Regions from separate parts of the Paenibacillus sp. P13VS genome, predicted to be linked through region 1. Evidence: predicted binding sites of a transcription regulator. Region 1 holds the regulator's gene; the other holds the start of a gene.
The links. The regulator LexA, encoded in region 1, represses DNA repair genes until DNA is damaged. The targets are predictions, from matches to a motif close to CGAACATATGTTCG.
Positions count from the first base shown of each region.

Region 2: the regulator LexA is predicted to act here: its motif matches at 2,440-2,453, upstream of recA (recombinase RecA).

Region 1 covers NZ_WYEV01000003.1:1,036,067-1,043,545, forward strand. Annotated here, with positions in the region: gene GUA98_RS09420 (HAD family hydrolase) at 1-528, opposite strand, end outside; gene GUA98_RS09425 (hypothetical protein) at 556-1,068, opposite strand; gene GUA98_RS09430 (DUF896 domain-containing protein) at 1,196-1,405, opposite strand; gene GUA98_RS09435 (LysM peptidoglycan-binding domain-containing protein) at 1,502-1,879, opposite strand; gene lexA (transcriptional repressor LexA) at 2,175-2,801, shown strand; gene GUA98_RS09445 (aldehyde dehydrogenase) at 2,914-4,209, opposite strand; gene glnA (type I glutamate--ammonia ligase) at 4,453-5,781, opposite strand; gene GUA98_RS09455 (MerR family transcriptional regulator) at 5,910-6,323, opposite strand; gene GUA98_RS09460 (aminotransferase class I/II-fold pyridoxal phosphate-dependent enzyme) at 6,406-7,479, opposite strand, start outside.
Region 2 covers NZ_WYEV01000002.1:143,463-150,941, reverse strand. Annotated here, with positions in the region: gene GUA98_RS01810 (YajQ family cyclic di-GMP-binding protein) at 1-10, shown strand, start outside; gene pgsA (CDP-diacylglycerol--glycerol-3-phosphate 3-phosphatidyltransferase) at 333-920, shown strand; gene GUA98_RS01800 (competence/damage-inducible protein A) at 1,029-2,285, shown strand; gene recA (recombinase RecA) at 2,523-3,587, shown strand; gene GUA98_RS01790 (regulatory protein RecX) at 3,867-4,604, shown strand; gene rny (ribonuclease Y) at 4,911-6,452, shown strand; gene GUA98_RS01780 (TIGR00282 family metallophosphoesterase) at 6,609-7,403, shown strand.

The sequences.
Region 1 (7,479 bases):
GAAGAAAGGAGCCAGTTCAGGCACACCATCCAACTTCTCTTGCTGCAGAGCAGGACACCCATTCGTCAAGAGCAGCAGTTTGAATTTCCCCTGTAAGTGACGTAAAGTGTCCATTGTTTCCTCATATACATGAGGTCTGGATCTTCGCTCTGCTCCAAATTGCGAGGCAAGACGTTCAGCCAAATCTTCACGGTCCACTCCCAGCTTCAATAAGCCACGACGCCAGGACTCCTTACGATATACAGGGGCAAGCTGCTCCAATTGACGGAATTCCGGCTGGTCACCACCAGTAAAATTAGCCCAAAGTCCTTCAAACGGATTGATACCAATCATTTTGGTAAATGGAAAGGTTTCATATGATTCATATAGACTACGAGCTTCATTACGAACAGCTTCTTCCAATGCCTCAGCATCAACGCCGGTTTCTTGTGAAGCAAGCAGGCAAGTTTCGTGAAATGCTTCACGCACACTGCGTTCATCCCACAATAAAGTATCATCCAGGTCGAACAAAATCGCTTTTAATGCCATTCCGATCATCTTCCCCTTTGTGAATAATTACTTTTTCTCGTCTGTTTCTACAGTAATCTGATGTGCTTTGGCAAATTTCAGAAGTCGTTCAGTAATGGCATCTGTGTCATAGCGGTTCAACAGTTTAGTGAACACCCATCTTTTGCCACGGCTGTTATGTTCGATAACTACCGTTCCCTGTTCGAATCTAAACTTAACGATGTCATCTACTCCAATGGAGCGTTCCCGATTCCCTTTGGTTGTTATAATCCGGTTGCTCCCGATTTTGATGTAAGGACGGCGAAGCATAAAAATTACAGCCAAAAATACATACAACAGCATCGTAACCCAGTCCCATGTTGTCATTGGAGCTTTAACAAGAAATGTGCTCATAAACAGATACAAAAACGCAAGTCCAATGAGGAAAATAGGAAACAGAAGACTGCGTCCTTTGAAAATGTCCTCACCGGGCGTACCCGAAATCGGTTGACCATTTTTTTTGCGCTGCTGATTCAACTGCTTTGAATTTTTCCGAACCGTTCTCTCGAACGAACGAGCCATGAGAATCCCCCTTATGTCATCTTTGTATCGGCTTACAAAATTCGCAAACCGACATTCCCCCTATAAATTTGCATTCTCAAAATAAAAGGAAGAAACCTAAATATCATTACGATATCTTTAGGTTTCCTTAGTGTTTGAGTTTGCCTTGGTGGCCTTGATCGTTCTCATCATCTACAATTTCAATGGACTCCAGTTGCTGTCTGAAGTTACTGCGGATGTTGTTTAAGTAAATTTCTCTAAGTTTAGCACGTTCGGCAAGTTCTTCCTCTGAAAGTCCAGTGGACTTTTGTTTACGAGCCAATTCATTGATGCGTGCTACCAGGCTATCTATATCCAAGCTTGTCCCCTCCAAAAATACAAAGTCATACTAACTTTGACATGATCGAGGCTGCTTGTCAAGGTTGCTACTTACTCGCTCCACTGAATCGTGATTTTAAGGGGTAAACTGAGGCAAAATTAGAACCTGTCCAGCTTGAATTGAAGTTGTTTGAAGCTGGTTTACTTTCTTTATTGCTTCTATATATACACGCGTATCCATATTTTCCGGTTTATGCTCCAAAGATAAGCTCCATAAGGTCTCTCCCTGGGAAACAGCTATTTTGCTGCCAGGAAGAACATTGTTCTCGTCTCCTGCAAACACAGTTAATACAGTGCTGCAGCCAATAAATATGATTAACGATGCCATAATCAATTTCAATATCCATGTTGGCATCTTGGCTTCTGCAAACCATTGTGTAACGTTACCTATGTTAGACTTGACCGCTTCCGAATTCACCGGTTCGTAAATACTTTGATAAGTGGAATATCTCATATTAATCGTCCTCCAAACGTTTGTTCCTATCTGTTAAAATCAATATAACACGAACACTTGTTTTGTACAACAGATTTTTAGAACAATTGTTCGCTTTATTTCAAACTCCAAATTCCCCGCAAATCTCTAGGTGAATCCAACTCGTTTATTTACTATTGTTAGATTTGAAGGATTATACGAATATAAGACTCAAAAACATTGATTTTATCGGATTTTATTTAGAACTTATGTTTGTACGAACGGAGGTTCTATGTTATAATTTTCCCAAACGTTACTAAAATGGGGTTGATACGGTATGTCGAAGATATCCAGCAGGCAGCAAGCTATTCTGGAGTTTATACGCAATGAAGTCCGGTTGAAGGGATATCCTCCTTCCGTACGTGAAATTGGTGAAGCGGTTGGACTGGCTTCCAGTTCTACGGTTCATGGGCATCTGGACCGCTTGGAGAAGAAAGGTCTCATTAGACGTGACCCTACTAAACCGAGAGCCATTGAGTTATTAAGCCAAGAGGAATCAGAACACTCCCATCAGTTTGCACACAGTGTTGCTCGCATTCCTGTCGTAGGTAAAGTCACTGCAGGGGTTCCGATTACCGCAACAGAGAACATTGAGGATTATTTCCCACTACCGACACATTATGTTGGAGAACAGAAAGTATTTATGCTCTCTGTTGTGGGTGACAGTATGATCGAAGCAGGAATTGTCAATGGAGATTACGTTATCGTACGCCAGCAGCAAACGGCAGATAACGGTGATATTGTCGTTGCCATGACTGAAGATGACGAAGCTACAGTTAAAACATTCTACAAAGAGAAAGACCACATTCGTCTTCAGCCTGAGAATGCAACATTTGAACCACTTCGTTTAAAACATGTTAGCATTTTGGGTAAAGTGATTGGCCTTTTCCGTGATATTCACTAGTCTTTCTTCCAAACAGCAATTGAGATGTAATGTAATGATAAAAAGAGGTTGCCCTATTGAACGGGACAACCTCTTTTTATATGCTAAATTTCTATTTCGTTACTTCCATTTGTTATCGTTTGAGAATGCTTTTGTGATGGGAGAACACTTCAAAGCTTTGCTTACCATGATATGACCCCATACCACTCTCTCCTACACCGCCAAACGGTAAAAAATGTGAAGTCATATGAGACAACGTATCATTAATGCATCCTCCACCGAAGGACACTTGATCCAAAACCTGATTCTGCAGCTCCTCTTGCTCCGTGAACAGGTATAGCGCCAGCGGTTTGGGACGGTGCACAATCTCAGCGAGCAGAGGATTAAGATCCTCGTAAGTCATTACCGGCAAAATGGGACCGAATATCTCCTCTTGCATCACAGGTGAACCCCAGTCCACATTTCCTACCAAGGTAGGTTCAATCAGCAGCTGATCCCGATCAGAGCGACCACCAATCAGAGCTTGACCATCTTCTAGGAATACAGACAGTCGATCAAAGTTACGTGTGTTGACGATATGCGGAAAATCAGGATTCCCCATGACATCCTTACCGAATTTATCTTGAATCTCCTCACGAATCTCTTCAATGAGTTTATCGTGTACGTCTTGATGTACAAGCAAGTAATCTGGAGCAACACAGGTCTGACCGGCATTCAAGAACTTGCCACGAACGATCCGCTGAGCTGTCAGCTTCAAATCGGCGTCTTTGTGAACAATTACAGGGCTTTTCCCACCCAATTCAAGCGTTACAGGCGTAAGATGCTCTGCCGCTGCTTTCATAACAATGCGACCTACACCCGTGCTGCCTGTGAAGAAAATATAGTCAAACTTCTCTTTCAACAAGGCTGTGCTCGTTTCGACTTCACCTTCCATCACAGCTACATATTCCTCAGGAAAAATATCCGTGATCAGGTCATATGTTAGACGTGACACTGCCGGCGTTAGTTCAGAAGGCTTAATAACAGCACAGTTACCGGCTGCAATTGCACCAATCAAAGGACCAAATGCCAGTTGGAACGGGTAGTTCCATGGCGCAATAATGAGAGCAACTCCATAAGGTTCTGGATAGATCGTGCTTGTACCATCAGGGATAACAGCACTTGTTGGCACTGCTCTAGGAGCCGCCCATTCCTTAAGGTGTTCTAGTGCAAAATCCAGTTCACCCAAAACGATGCGAATCTCAGAGTTATAGGCCTCTGTTTCCGATTTATTTAGATCAGTATGCAGTGCGTCCAATATTCGTTGCTGATATTTCTCTATGCCTTGTCTTAATTGCTGAAGAGCATGAATCCGATTTTCAATATTTTTAGTTTTTCCTGTATAAAAGAAGGCCCGCTGACTTGCAACGAGTTGTTTCGCTTGTTCCATATTAACATCTCCAATTAATGATTTAAAATTAAATTGCTAAAAATATAATTGAATTATACCTTGTTTATATGAAATTATCAACATATTAAAATAGTTGTTCTATGGAAAATATGTATCTACTCTCTTGCGTAATTTATATATACTATTAAATACTGCTATTTTCTTAGAAACCAATCACCTCTGTCCCATTATGTAATTCATCAAAAAAAGCCCTTGGCACTATTGCGCCAAGGGCTTTCCATATTAGTACAACGTAATGTATTGATCGCGTTCCCATTGGTGGACTTGTGTACGGTACATATCCCACTCAATTTCTTTCAACTCGTAGAAGTGAGCCAGGGCGTGATCGCCAAGTGCATCACAGATGACTTCGCTGCGGATCAATTCGTTCAAAGCTTCTTTCAGGTCAGCTGGCAAGCTTGGAATGCCTTCTTCCACACGCTCTTCTTCTGACATAATGTAGATGTTACGGTCAATCGGAGCTGGTAAGGAAAGCTCACGTTTGATTCCGTCCAGACCTGCTTTCAATAAAACAGCCAAAGCCAAGTAAGGGTTAGCAGCCGGATCCGGGTTACGAACCTCTACACGTGTACTCAAACCACGGGAAGCTGGAATACGGATCATTGGGCTACGGTTACTGGCGGACCATGCTACATAACAAGGGGCTTCATAACCTGGTACAAGACGTTTGTATGAGTTCACAGTTGGGTTAGTAATTGCTGCAAACGCACGCGCATGCTTCAGCGTTCCAGCCATGAAGTGACGTGCAGTTTTGCTGAGACCCAGCTCGTCCGACTCGTCAACAAATGCGTTTGCACTGCCTTGGAACAACGATTGGTTGCAGTGCATACCGGAACCGTTCATACCAAACAATGGTTTTGGCATAAAGGTCGCATGTAGACCATGCTGACGTGCAATCGTTTTAACAACGAGTTTGAACGTTTGGATCTGGTCAGCAGCTTTAAGCGCATCAGCATATTTAAAGTCGATCTCATGCTGACCTGGAGCTACCTCATGGTGGGAAGCTTCGATCTCAAAGCCCATTTCTTCAAGTGTGATAACGATGTCACGACGACAGTTTTCACCAAGATCTGTAGGCGCCAGGTCGAAATATCCACCTTGGTCATTCAGTTCATTAGTCGGGTTTCCTTTTTCGTCTGTTTTGAACAAGAAGAACTCTGGTTCAGGACCGACATTGAAAGAAGTGAATCCCATTTCTTCGGCTTCCTTCAGGTTACGTTTCAAGATGCCGCGTGGATCTCCAGGGAATGGGTTGCCATCCGGCAAATAAACATCACAGATTAGGCGAGCAACACGGTTCTCAGCTACCCAAGGGAAAATCAGCCAAGAATCGAGATCCGGATAGAGGTACATGTCGGATTCTTCAATACGCACATAACCTTCAATGGAAGAACCATCAAACATCATTTTGTTATCCAAAGCCTTATTCAATTGGCTTACAGGAATTTCAACGTTTTTGATAGCTCCAAGCAAGTCGGTAAATTGCAATCGAACGAACCGTACGTTTTCTTCTTTAGAGATGCGGAGAATGTCTTCTTTTGTATAACTCACGATACCTCTCCCTTTCTTTTCTGCTTATTTGGCTTGCATGTTATATTTGTACATTAGAAAGTTCCACGGGTCAAGGAGTCTGCCATCACAACTGCATGATTTCCCCTCACTCGCCAAGTTATGCGAACTTACTTTTTATTAAAAAATCGGGAAAGCTCTCCCTGAATGAGAGATACTTGTCCAGGTCTCTTACCCGAAACCAGCTGTTGCTTCAATAAACGGTGCAGCTGTGTATCCGACAGTTCTCTGCGCTTCACTTCTGTATCTGCGGTGATGACTGTCGCTTCTTCGGATTCCTTGGATACCGGATTCATAACCTGCTTGATGCCGGCAATATTAACACCTTTTTCGATCAAAGCCTTGATCTCCAGCAATCGTTCTACGTCATTAAAGGAAAACAAACGTTGGTTACCTGACGTTCTTGCCGGTACAATCAAGCTGTGCTGTTCATAATATCGAATCTGACGAGCGGACAGATCCGTAAGTTTCATAACAATACCTATCGGGAATAAGGCCATATTTCTGCGAATTTCGTCACCCATGTTCATCAACCTTCCAGTCATCTATTCTTCACCCTATTGTACATTTAGTTATTACTAAGTGTCAATGACGTGTTAGATAAACTCACAATAATTTACGATCTTTCATTGTCTGGAGCGCCATCAAAACGCCATATTTAACATGAGAGTAGGTTAATCCCCCCTGCATGTAGCCGATATATGGCTCTCGAATAGGCGCATCCGCTGACAACTCCAGGCTTCCGCCCTGTATAAACGTACCTGCCGCCATAATGACAGGATGTTCATAACCAGGCATGTCCCATGGCTCTGGAACGACATGACTATCCACTGCAGCAGCCCGCTGAATCCCCTGTACAAAAGCGATCAGATGCTCCGCGGAGGAGAACTGCACAGCTTGGATCAAATCCGTGCGTGTCTCATTCCAAGCAGGTTTGGTTACAAATCCCGAAGCAGCAAACATTGCAGCGGCAAAGGTACTGCCCTTGATGGCTTGTCCCACAATTGTCGGCGCCATGTAAAGTCCCTGGTAGATCCCACGGGTCGTTCCCAACATGGCACCAACCTCACTACCTATGCCAGGTGCAGTCAAACGATACGCTGCCAATTGTACATATTTTTCCTTCCCGCATATGTAACCCCCGGTTTCAGCAAGGCCTCCGCCAGGGTTTTTGATTAGTGAACCTGCCATCAGATCTACCCCGACCTCTGTCGGTTCGCGTTTCTCCGTAAATTCGCCATAACAGTTATCCACGAATACGATCACATCTTCTTTGATTGCCTTGACCCGTTTTACCATATCTGCGATCTCATCAATACAGAAGGAAGAACGCCAGTCATATCCGCGTGAACGTTGGATCCCTATCACTTTGGTTGTGGCAGTAATATTTCCTTGAACTGCGTCCCAATCGACACTGCCATCTGCCAGCAAAGCGGTTTCACGGTATCCTATGCCAAAGTCCCGAAGAGATCCAGTTCCATCTTCCGGACTTCCAATGACTTTGTGCAATGTATCATAGGGTTTACCTGTGATGTATAACAACTCGTCACCTGGGCGCAGAACGCCAAAGAGCGCGGTAGCTATCGTATGTGTACCTGAGGCAAAATGGGGACGAACCAACGCGGCTTCTGCGCCAAATACGTCCGCATATACTTCATCCAGCACTTCCCGGCCACGATC
Region 2 (7,479 bases), on a different contig from region 1:
TTTCAAATAAGTTTGTTACGTCCATTTTTGTTGTGAAAAACGTGTTTTGACACTGCAATTGGCGTATATTATACTAAGTGTGCATTGCTAGCAATCAAGCATAAAGCCCAGTCATCATCGTTTTGCTGACTTTGTGAAAAGCAGTACATCTTTTGGAGGTCGCCGGAACGTTTTAAACGATTTTGCGTTTGAACGGTTGACTTTATTTTTTGCGTTTTTACATATGAGATCCGTGGTGTACTCAGTGCATTTTACATGTTCACCTTCCGAATGATGGATACGGGATTAAGATGATTGTTTGAAGTATTGGAGGATAAGAGGGAGGGCGTCTTGTGAATTTACCCAACCGGATTACGCTTGCACGAATTTGCTTAATCCCTTTTTTAATGGTGTTTCTGCTCGTGGACTTTCCATTTTATCCGGAGCCTATGCAGATTGGAAGTTTTTCGCTTCCGTATAATCAGCTGATCGCTGCTATTATCTTTATCATTGCAGCCAGTACGGATGGAATTGATGGATACCTGGCACGGAAAAACAATATGGTCACCAATTTGGGCAAGCTGCTCGATCCGCTGGCTGACAAGCTGTTAGTGACTGCAGTACTCATTTCACTTGTTGAGATGGGTAAGCTGGATTCATGGATCGCTGTTGTCATTATCAGCCGGGAGTTTGCGGTGACCGGCCTTCGCCAAATTGCTCTGCTGGATGGATCGGTTGTGGCGGCCAGCAGCTGGGGCAAACTGAAAACCGTAATACAGATCGTAGCCATCGTTTTGCTTCTGCTTAACAACTTCCCGTTCTCTTATACGGGCGTACATGTTGATGTTATAGCCGTTTGGGCGGCAGCGATCATTACGATTTGGTCCGGCATTGATTATTTCATCAAAAACAAAAATTTGCTTAATTTATCAAAAGCGTAAAAGTTTAAGGTAAAACGGGTAATTTATGAAGGACAGCTTGCGCAAAGGGCAATAGGAAAACATCCTATTGCCCTTTGATCACTCACATTGTATACAGGAGGATGCTGAATGAAGGCAGAAATTATCGCAGTCGGAACAGAGTTGCTGCTCGGACAGATCGTAAATACGAATGCCAGATATTTATCCCGTGAATTGGCTGCTATCGGGATTGATGTTTATTTTCAAACTGTAGTAGGGGACAATCTGAATCGTCTAAGTGAAGCTATTCGAATTGCCCAAGGGCGTGCTGACGTCATTTTGTTCTCAGGCGGTATCGGACCTACGCAGGATGATCTAACCAAGGATGCCATAGCAGCAGTGTTGGGACGCAGCCTACATATTGATCGGATGGCCATGGATAAAATCGAAAGCTTCTTCAGGGATCGCAATGTGGAGATGACGGAGAATAACCGGCGTCAAGCCATCGTGGTTGAAGGAGGGACCCCGCTGGCTAATGAAACCGGCCTTGCTGCGGGTAATGCCATCTCAGATAACGGGAAGCATTATATTGTCATGCCTGGGCCACCGAAAGAACTGATCCCCATGTTTGAGCAGGAGGTCAAACCTTGGTTGTTCCAGCATGTTCTTACGAAAGAGATGCCAATTTATTCGAAAATGCTGAAATTTGCCGGGATCGGTGAGTCGGCATTGGAAGACCGTCTGCTCGACCTGATTGATAGCCAAACCGACCCTACGATTGCACCTTATGCAAGTGAAGGAGAAGTAACGGTACGGGTGTCCACGAAGGCGCCGAGTGAGAATGAGGCCAAGCAAAAGCTGGATGCCATGGAGGTACTCATTCGGGAACGGTTGCCTGAACACCTCTACGCGAACGAGGATGTGCCTATAGAGTACACAATTGTAACCATGATGGCTGATATGGGTCTGACCCTGAGCGCCGCTGAGAGCTGTACAGGAGGGCTTGTCATGCAGAGTCTGACTTCGATTCCAGGCAGTGCTTCCATGCTCAAAGGCGGAATCGTATGTTATTCCAACGAGATCAAGGAAAAGCTGCTGAATGTTCCTCATGACTATCTGGAGGGGGAAGATGCTCCCGGGGCTGTAAGCCCTGAAGTTGCTAAAGTATTGGCTGAGCAGGTACGCATGATAGGGGATTCCGATTTTGGTCTGGCCGTTACAGGAGTAGCAGGTCCAGGTTACTCTGAGCGTAAGCCTCCAGGTCTGGTTTTTATCGCTCTTGCTGAGCGGGGAAAAGAGACGGAGATTCACGAATTGCGTATCAATGGTAATCGGGAGACGGTCCGCATCCGTTCGACCAAGGCTATTTTATACCGCTTATGGCGCAAACTCGTCGCGATGGACTAGGTATACCTTGAATTGCTTTTAAAGCGGTAATCAAGTATAATCATAGCAGACGGAAGAACCGTAGAATTAGGCATTTAGCCTTGTTTGCGGTTCTTTTTTCTGTTTCATTGCAAGTTTTGCCCAGGAAGAGGCGCCTCGGCCTTACAAAAAAAAACGAATGTATGTTCGAAAAAAAGCTTGGCAAACGTGTTAAAACAAGGTATCATTATCTTATAAACAGTAAAGGGTGTGAGCATATTGTCAGACCGTCGTGCCGCGCTTGATATGGCGCTCCGTCAAATAGAGAAGCAATTTGGTAAAGGATCTATCATGAAACTGGGTGAGTCAACTCACATGCAAGTGGAAATCATACCCAGCGGATCCTTGGCTCTGGATATAGCACTTGGAACAGGCGGCTTGCCTAAAGGCCGGATTGTTGAAATATATGGACCTGAATCTTCAGGTAAAACAACTGTAGCATTGCATGCGATTGCTGAAGTGCAAAAAGTCGGTGGACAAGCTGCATTTATCGATGCCGAGCATGCACTTGATCCAACGTATGCTAGTAAACTGGGTGTTAACATTGATGAATTGCTTTTGTCCCAGCCGGATACGGGCGAACAAGCATTGGAAATTGCAGAAGCACTTGTGCGCAGTGGTGCTGTTGACATTATCGTTGTTGACTCTGTTGCTGCCTTGGTACCAAAAGCTGAGATCGAAGGCGAAATGGGGGATTCCCACGTTGGTTTGCAAGCACGTCTGATGTCTCAGGCGTTGCGTAAATTGTCTGGTGCAATCAGCAAATCCAAAACCATTGCCATCTTTATCAACCAGCTTCGTGAAAAAGTTGGCGTAATGTTTGGTAACCCTGAGACAACACCTGGTGGACGTGCCCTGAAATTCTACTCTACAGTTCGTTTGGATGTTCGCCGTATTGAGAGTATTAAATCAGGTAATGACATCATCGGGAACCGTACTCGTGTGAAGGTTGTCAAAAATAAAGTTGCACCACCGTTCAAACAAGCAGAAGTAGATATCATGTACGGTGAAGGTATCTCCAGAGAGGGTAGTATCATTGATATTGGTACAGAACTCGATATCGTTAATAAAAGCGGTGCTTGGTATTCCTATGAAGGCGAACGCCTGGGTCAAGGTCGCGAAAATGCGAAGCAGTTTATGAAAGAACATAAAGAGATCGCTCAAGTGATCGAGCAAAAAATTCGTGAAGCGAGCAATCTGACGACAGTAGTTCCAGCTCCAACGAGCGAAGATCAACAAAAAGAAGAAGCAGAAGAACAAGAATTGTTTGAGATTAACGAGTAATTCTTCCTGGCTGGGAGGCCCCAGAAGGCGTTCATTTACTGGACTTCCCGGATTGGGATGAATTGATTCGATCCTGCTAGGGAGACGGCGCGTGATCTCGCGCTGTCTAACAGCTCCTGTCCATTGGACAGGAGCTGTTAGCACATTTATTGAGTGAGCTGGTGCCGGGTGGGAATCCCGGCTTTTTGCATTTTGGTCGCAGTTTTCTTTAAGTAGATAGGTACTTCATAATCAGAAAGATAAAGAGTTGAACAAAACAAAAAGGAGGGAGAGACCTGAATGGATCAACATGATGATGATTTGTACGAAACAGCAGAACTGGAGGGGATCTCCCAATTCCCGGATAACGAAGAACTTACGATTACACGGGTAGAACGAACAAAAAGCAGGCAGGCCCGGTACCGGATCACGTTCGGTATGTACTCGATTACGGTTCTGGAAGATGTAATGATCAAATATAGAATGACCCGGGGCAACACATTTGTGAAGAAAGATCTCGAAGAGATCATAGTAGCGGATGAGCGGCAGCAAACCTATGTTCAGGCATTACGTTACTTAGAGCACAAACAGCGTACAAGGCATGAATTAAGCCAGCGACTTCGTCAGAAAGAGTTTGCAGCACCATTAATTGAAGAAGTGCTGGACCGGCTTGAGCAGGAGAAGCTTGTGGACGATGAAGGGTTTGCGAAGGAATGGACAAGGCAGCGTATGACAGGCCAGAGGAAGGGAAAACTGTGGATAAGGCAAGAGCTTCGTCAAAAGGGCATTGCCAATGAGCTCATCGTTGAAGCGCTTGAAGGCGTCGATGCGGATGTGGAGTTTGAGACAGCTTTGACCGCAGGGCGGAAGAAATGGAACCAAGTCAAAGGGGACATTGCAGAGAAGAAACGCAAAACGCTTCCCTTCTTGATGAGACGTGGATTTCCTATGGATATGGTACGTAAGGTTGTGAATTGTTTAATTGAAGAAGATGAAGCCGAAGATTCTGAAGATGACGAGTTGTTACCATGGGATTAACAGAGACTACACAGTGTACTGCATTCTCTTGACAATTTCTTTCGTCAAATACTAAAATGGACATGAGTCTGTAAGAAATGGACAACCCTTTTTCCTTCCAAAAAAGCGGTTTCGGTTTCTTAGGATTTACCCTTCATGATTATGGATTCGCTGAAGGCGGCGAATAGTACGTGGTAACATGTACACTTGAAATGAAAATCGGCGGGGGATCGCCGTAGGTATCGTTATTCCCAAACATATGTAAGCTTGAAAACAGCAAATTGACCCAAGGAGTGCCTTGGAGGAACCAACGAGGAGGTGAACAGTATGAATCCTGCAATCACGATCGTTCTCGTTGTGGCCGCGCTCGTTATTGGGTTCGGAGTCGGATATTTTATTCGCAAATCTCTTGCAGAGGCTAAAATCTCCAGTGCGGAACAAGCTGCCGTACAGATTGTTGAGAACGCGAAGAAAGAGGCAGAAGCACAGAAGAAAGAGACGGTGCTGGAAGCAAAGGATGAGATTCATCGCATTCGGGCCGAAGCTGAAAAAGACACTCGTGAACGTCGGAACGAAATTCAACGACAAGAAAGACGATTGTTGCAAAAAGAAGAGTCGCTGGATAAAAAGATGGAATCACTCGAACGTAAAGAAGAGCAAGTGGCCAACAAAGAGAAACGTATTGATGAGACACAGCAGCAGATCGAAATGATCTACAAAAATCAGGTGACGGAGCTGGAGCGTATTTCCAACCTCACCATGGAAGATGCACGCAGTATCATACTGTCCAACGTAGAACAGGAAGTTCGTCATGAGACGGCTCAAATGATCAAGGACATTGAACAGCAGGCGAAGGAAGAAGCGGACAAGAAATCCCGCGAAATTATTACCCTTGCCATTCAGCGTTGTGCGGCTGACCATGTGGCAGAGACAACCGTATCTGTTGTCACTTTGCCTAACGAAGAAATGAAAGGCCGGATTATCGGTCGTGAAGGACGTAACATCCGTGCACTTGAAACCCTTACGGGGATTGACCTTATTATCGATGATACGCCAGAAGCAGTTATTCTGTCGGGCTTTGACCCGATCCGTCGTGAGATTGCCCGTACTGCCCTCGAGAAATTGGTAGCTGACGGACGCATTCACCCGGCACGCATTGAAGAGATGGTGGAGAAATCCCGCAAAGAAGTGGACGAGCGCATCCGTGAATATGGTGAGCAAGCTACCTTTGAAGTGGGTGTACATGGTCTGCATCCGGATCTGATCAAAATACTGGGCCGGTTGAAGTTCCGTACAAGTTACGGTCAGAACGTCTTGAAGCATTCGATGGAAGTCGCTTATCTGGCTGGACTGATGGCTGGCGAACTCGGAGAAGACGTTACACTTGCAAGACGTGCAGGTCTACTGCATGACATCGGTAAAGCGCTGGATCACGAAGTGGAAGGATCACACGTTGAAATCGGCGTGGAGCTGGCGAAGAAATACAAAGAACATCCGGTAGTAATCAACAGTATCGCGTCCCATCACGGGGATTGCGAAGCAACTTCGGTCATTGCCATGCTGGTTGGTGCAGCAGATGCACTGTCTGCAGCAAGACCGGGTGCTCGCCGCGAAACACTGGAAACGTATATCAAGCGACTGGAGAAACTGGAAGAGATTTCGGAATCGTTCGAAGGTGTCGAGAAATCGTATGCCATTCAAGCTGGACGCGAAGTTCGCGTTATGGTGCAGCCTGAGAAAATCGACGATGCGGAAGCATTCCGTCTCGCACGTGACATCACGAAGATGATCGAGAATGAACTCGATTATCCGGGTCATATCAAAGTCACCGTCATCCGGGAAACCCGGGCGGTTGAATACGCTAAATAGAGCTTTACGGAAAAGTGGCCGCTGTAGTGGGCCACTTTTCCTGTTGAAAGCCCGGTAATGGGCTTGATTGGACGAACTAATGGGTTAGGGATACCCGCAAAGGCTTGATGCTGGTTATACCAAGTTAAGCTTGCGGGGAATTAAGGAGGCAATGCAATGAAAGTGCTGTTTATCGGTGATATTGTGGGTAATGTTGGACGTAAGGCTTTGAAGGAGAACTTGCCATATCTGAAGACGAAATATAAACCACATGTGGTTATTGTAAATGGGGAAAATGCAGCAGCTGGCCGTGGAATCACGGGGGCTATTGCCAACGAATTTTTCAACTGGGGTGTGCACGGGATTACGCTTGGCAACCATACTTGGGACAATAAGGACATTTTTGATTTTATAGATGACGAACCACGCATGATCCGACCTGCCAACTTTCCACCAGGAACACCAGGCAGAGGATACACGGTGGTCAAGGGTGAAGGCAAGGAGCTGGCGATCGTGAATTTGCAGGGTCGTACGTTTTTACCTGCACTTGATTGCCCATTCCGCGTTGCGGATGAGATTGTGGATGAATTGCGCCGGGATCATAAATGCATTTTGGTTGATATGCATGCCGAGGCGACATCCGAGAAAATTGCCATGGGCTGGCATCTGGATGGGCGTGCGTCACTGGTAGTAGGCACACATACACATGTACAAAGCAACGATGACCGTATTTTACCGGGTGGGACAGCATACTTGACGGATGCAGGCATGGTTGGGCCGCGTGACGGTATACTCGGTATGGAGCGTGAAGCGGTGCTGCGGAAATTTTACACCCAGCTGCCGGTACGCTTTGTAGTTGATGACGGCAAGTGGCATTTCCACGGTGTATTCGTTGAAATTGACGAGTCCACAGGTGCAGCAACGAAAATTGAAAAAATCCGACTGATGGAAGATGAGTGGCGCATGGAATAGGGGTATTGTCCCATTTTGCAAGGAAACCCGTCTAAAAAGAAGGAATTTTTTTACCTCCCGCGAATAACATCTAGTA